Regions from separate parts of the Streptomyces sp. NPDC055400 genome, predicted to be linked through region 1. Evidence: riboswitches for the same ligand, from Rfam matches in the RefSeq annotation. Region 1 holds a riboswitch; the other holds the start of a gene.
What was found. Region 1 has a riboswitch for glycine ahead of gcvP (aminomethyl-transferring glycine dehydrogenase). Riboswitches for the same ligand answer to the same signal wherever they lie in the genome.

Region 1 (2,170 bases):
GCGCGAGGCGGTACGCCTTGTTGCCGTCGGCGTCGACGGAGACGCCCACGAGGCGGCCGGGCAGGCTGCGCGCGAACTTCTCGCGGACCGCCATGTAGCCGGCGTGCGGACCGCCGAAGCCCATCGGGACGCCGAAGCGCTGCGTGGTACCGACGGCGATGTCGGCGCCGAGCTCGCCGGGGGAGGTCAGCAGCGTGAGGGCGAGCAGATCGGCAGCGACCGTGACGACGGCGCCCAGCTCGTGAGCCTGGTCTATGACCGGCTTGATGTCACGGACAGCCCCGGAGGCGCCCGGGTACTGGATCAGGACGCCGACGACGCCGCGCTCGGCGAGCTCGGCCGGGATGCCCTCGGAAAGGTCGGCGACGACGACCTCGACACCGGTCGGCTCGGCGCGCGTCTGGATCACGGCGATGGTCTGCGGCAGCGCGTCCGCGTCGACCACGAAGGCGCCGTTCTTGACCTTGCCGATGCGCCGCGACAGCGCCATGGCCTCGGCCGCGGCCGTGCCCTCGTCGAGCAGCGAGGCGCCCGAGGTCGGCAGGCCGGTCAGCTCGGCGACCATCGTCTGGAAGTTGAGCAGCGCCTCGAGCCGGCCCTGCGAGATCTCCGGCTGGTAGGGCGTGTACGCCGTGTACCAGGCCGGGTTCTCCATGACGTTGCGCAGGATGACGGGCGGCGTGAACGTGCCGTAGTAGCCGAGTCCGACCATCGAGTCGAGGACCTGGTTGCGGTCCGCGAGGGAGCGGAGCTCGGCGAGCACCTCGGCCTCGGTGCGGGCCCCGGGAAGATCGAGCGCCTCGGCGCTCTTGATCACGTCCGGGACCGCGGCCGCCGTCAGCTCGTCGAGCGAGCCGTACCCGACCTGCGCGAGCATCTTGGCCTGCGCTGCTTCATCCGGACCGATATGGCGCTGCTCGAAGGGGATTCCCTGCTCCAGCTGGGAAAGCGGAGTACGGTTGGCGGTCATTGCGGAGGCCTCCTGGTCATACGACCTGCGAGGGGCACCACGGCGCGGGTGCCCGGACGGCCTCCCCCTCTGTCATCTCAACCTGAGAGCTTCACCGGCGTGCCCCACATCACGAAGGGCATGCCGACTTTCACCGTCGGTGAGAGCGGAGGCCTGAACGCCCGCCCTGCTTTCCAGAGTGACCTCGTCCGTGCGGTACAGGGGCCTGAGAGATTCCGGGGAGGAGTTGCTCCTTCGGCGCCTCCGGTGTCATCCGGAGGACTCTCCCGCACGGGGTCAGCAGCCATCGCCAGCCTACCAGCGGCGACAGCGCCCCAGGCTTCGAGTGGCCGCCGTCACCAATGTGCACTTTGGTAGTGCTTACGGATGAGTTGCGAGCAGCTGGAGGGCCCCGTGCAGACCGATGTCGATCCGCGAAACCTGATCGGCCGCAAGGCGTTCGACCGCAACGGAGCCAAAATCGGGACTGTCGACGAGGTCTACCTCGACGACGCGACCGGGGTCCCGGAGTGGGCGGCCATACGCACAGGCCTGTTCAGCCGGGACGCCTTCGTCCCCCTGGAGCCGAGCGAGCTGGTGGAGGGCACCCTGCGCATCCCCTTCGAACGCTCCCTGATCAAGGACGCCCCCGACTTCGGGGTCGGCCGTCACCTCTCCCCGGAACAGGAGCTCCAGCTCTACCACCACTACGGGCTCGACATCACGGGCCCGGACGACCCCGCGCCCCCTCAGGGCCGTAATTTCGGCAAGATCGCCGGCACATCAGACGACACCTGACCCGGCACTCTGCTCCCCCGCCTCGACCCGCCTCACGTCGCCCTCCGCCACCAGCGGCAGCGGCTCCGCGGGGACGAGCGCGGGGTCGTCGGTCCGGAACGTACGCACCCTCCCCGGCTCCGAGTACGGCGTCTCGAAGCGCACCGTCACCCGCCCGAGCCCGCTCCCCTGCACCCACCCGTGCCCGAACTCCTCGTGCCGCACGTCGTGCCCGGCCACCCAGCGCCGGTCCCCGGCCTCGACGACCTCTTCGGCAGCCGCCTGGCCCTCATCCCCCGCACCATCCGCCCCTTCCGTCTCTCCCTCACCCTCGGCCGCGTGCGCCTCGGCCTGCGCCCGCGCCTGCGCGAACAGGTCCTCCTGCGTGTAGTCGGCCAGACCCGTCACTCCCACGCCCAGCAGCCGCACCCCGCCCGTCGTGTC
Region 2 (2,170 bases), on a different contig from region 1:
GACCCCGCGGCCGCGGTCCCGCTGGCCCGCGAGCGCCGTGTCCGCGTCGACGTCGAGCAGCATCAGATGCAGGTCCGCCCCGCGCCGCCCGGCCTCCTTGGCCAGCCAGCGCCGCACCCAGCGTTGCGTGCCGCAGTCGTGCAGGACGACGCTGCCTCCCGAGCGCAGGGCCCGCCGCAGCCCAGCGAAGTGCGCGAGCCGCACGAGCGGGCGGTACACGGCGTACGGGAGCAGCCGCGGCAGCCGGGCCGCCCAGCGGTCACGCGTGTCCTGCGAGTCGATGCGCACGGCACCCCCGGCACCGACCGCGCGGCGCATCAGCGTGGACTTGCCACTGCCCGGGAGCCCCGAGACCACGATCAGGTCACCCCGCGCGAAGCCGAGGCGCCTCGGCGTGCGGCCGCCTCTGCCGCGCAGATCCCTGACGACCGGACCGCGCCCTGTCGCCGCCCCGGGGCGGGGCACAGCACGCTGCCCGACTCCTGCCGCCGCGTACGCACCCGGCACTGCCTTGTGCACCGTGATCGTCCTCCCCGTTCGGTCACGCCACCCTTGCCCGTCAAGTGTAAAGAGACGGTAATGCCCTACAAGTGGTTTCCCCGTACGGTCGGCATGCAATGATGTGCGCGCCAAGAGCACGACCAACTGCATACCGGCCGCTTGAATCCGCGCGGGAGAGCTCCCCGGACGCCTACGCGTCCCCGGGGGCGCCGAAGGAGCAAGTTCCTCCCTTGAATCTCTCAGGCCCCGTACCGCGCGGGCGAGGCATATCTGAAAAGCGGGCGGCCCTCGGCCGCTCCACCCAAGGTGCAAGCCGCGACCACCTGTACGTGTGGCGCCGGCGAACCTCTCAGGTTCCGATGACAGATGGGGAGGAAGACCATCGCCCTCGTCTGTCATGCCTGGGATCCTGGAGCACCACTCATGAACAACGTCCCCCGTAAGACCGCCCTCGACGCCCTGCACCGCTCGCTGGGCGCGACGATGACCGACTTCGCGGGCTGGGACATGCCGCTGCGGTACGGCAGCGAGCGCGACGAGCACATCGCGGTCCGCACCAAGGCGGGCCTCTTCGACCTCTCGCACATGGGCGAGATCACCGTCACCGGGCCGCAGGCCGTCGATCTCCTCGACTACGCCCTCGTCGGCAACATGTCCACGATCGGCCCCGGCCGCGCCCGCTACACCATGATCTGCCAGGAGGACGGCGGGATCGTCGACGACCTGATCGTCTACCGCCTGGGCGAGCACGAGTACATGATCGTCGCCAACGCGGGCAACGCGCAGATCGTCCTCGACGCGGTCACCGAGCGCGCCGCCGGCTTCGACGCCGAGGTCCGCGACGACCGCGACGCGTATGCGCTGATCGCCGTCCAGGGCCCCGAGTCCCCCGGCATCCTGAAGTCCCTCACGGACGCCGACCTGGACGGTCTCAAGTACTACGCGGGCCTGCCCGGCACCGTCGCCGGCGTCCCGGCCCTCATCGCCCGCACCGGCTACACCGGCGAGGACGGCTTCGAGCTGTTCGTCGCCCCGGAGCACGCCGAGAAGCTGTGGCAGGCGCTGACCGACGCGGGCGCGCCGGTCGGGCTCGTCCCCGCCGGCCTCTCCTGCCGCGACACGCTGCGCCTGGAGGCCGGCATGCCGCTGTACGGGCACGAGCTGACGACGGCGCTGACCCCCTTCGACGCCGGTCTCGGCCGCGTCGTGAAGTTCGAGAAGACCGGCAACGAGGGCCGCTTCGTGGGCCGCGAGGCGCTCGAGGCAGCCGCCGAGCGCGCCGAGACCGCCCCGCCGCGCAAGCTCGTCGGCCTGATCGCCGAGGGCCGCCGGGTGCCGCGCGCCGGGATGTCCGTGGTCGCCGACGGCAAGGTGATCGGCGAGGTCACCTCCGGCGCCCCCTCCCCCACGCTCGGCAAGCCGATCGCCATCGCCTATGTGGACGCGGCGCACGCCGCCCCCGGCACCGAGGGCGTGGGCGTGGACATCCGCGGCGCCCACGAGCCGTACGAGGTCGTGGCGCTGCCGTTCTACAAGCGCCAGAAGTAGTCCGACCAGTCCTCACGGGGGCCGCCGGAAGTAACCCAGCGCACACCCCTCTCGTTCCGCAGCACCCACCCGCGTACAGGAGAATTCAGATCATGAGCAACCCCCAGCAGCTGCGCTACAG

Region 2: linked by a shared signal. The riboswitch ahead of gcvT (glycine cleavage system aminomethyltransferase GcvT) and the one ahead of gcvP (aminomethyl-transferring glycine dehydrogenase) in region 1 are both predicted to bind glycine.

What each region holds. Positions count from the first base shown of each region.
Region 1 is NZ_JBSHLM010000018.1:9,870-12,039, reverse strand. Features, by position in the region: gene gcvP (aminomethyl-transferring glycine dehydrogenase) at 1-970, opposite strand, end outside; glycine riboswitch at 1,154-1,249, opposite strand; gene ACWIGU_RS36555 (PRC-barrel domain-containing protein) at 1,364-1,747, shown strand; gene ACWIGU_RS36550 (DNA polymerase IV) at 1,733-2,170, opposite strand, start outside.
Region 2 is NZ_JBSHLM010000013.1:212,089-214,258, reverse strand. Features, by position in the region: gene ACWIGU_RS31185 (AAA family ATPase) at 1-525, opposite strand, end outside; glycine riboswitch at 662-765, shown strand; glycine riboswitch at 766-877, shown strand; gene gcvT (glycine cleavage system aminomethyltransferase GcvT) at 925-2,049, shown strand; gene gcvH (glycine cleavage system protein GcvH) at 2,142-2,170, shown strand, end outside.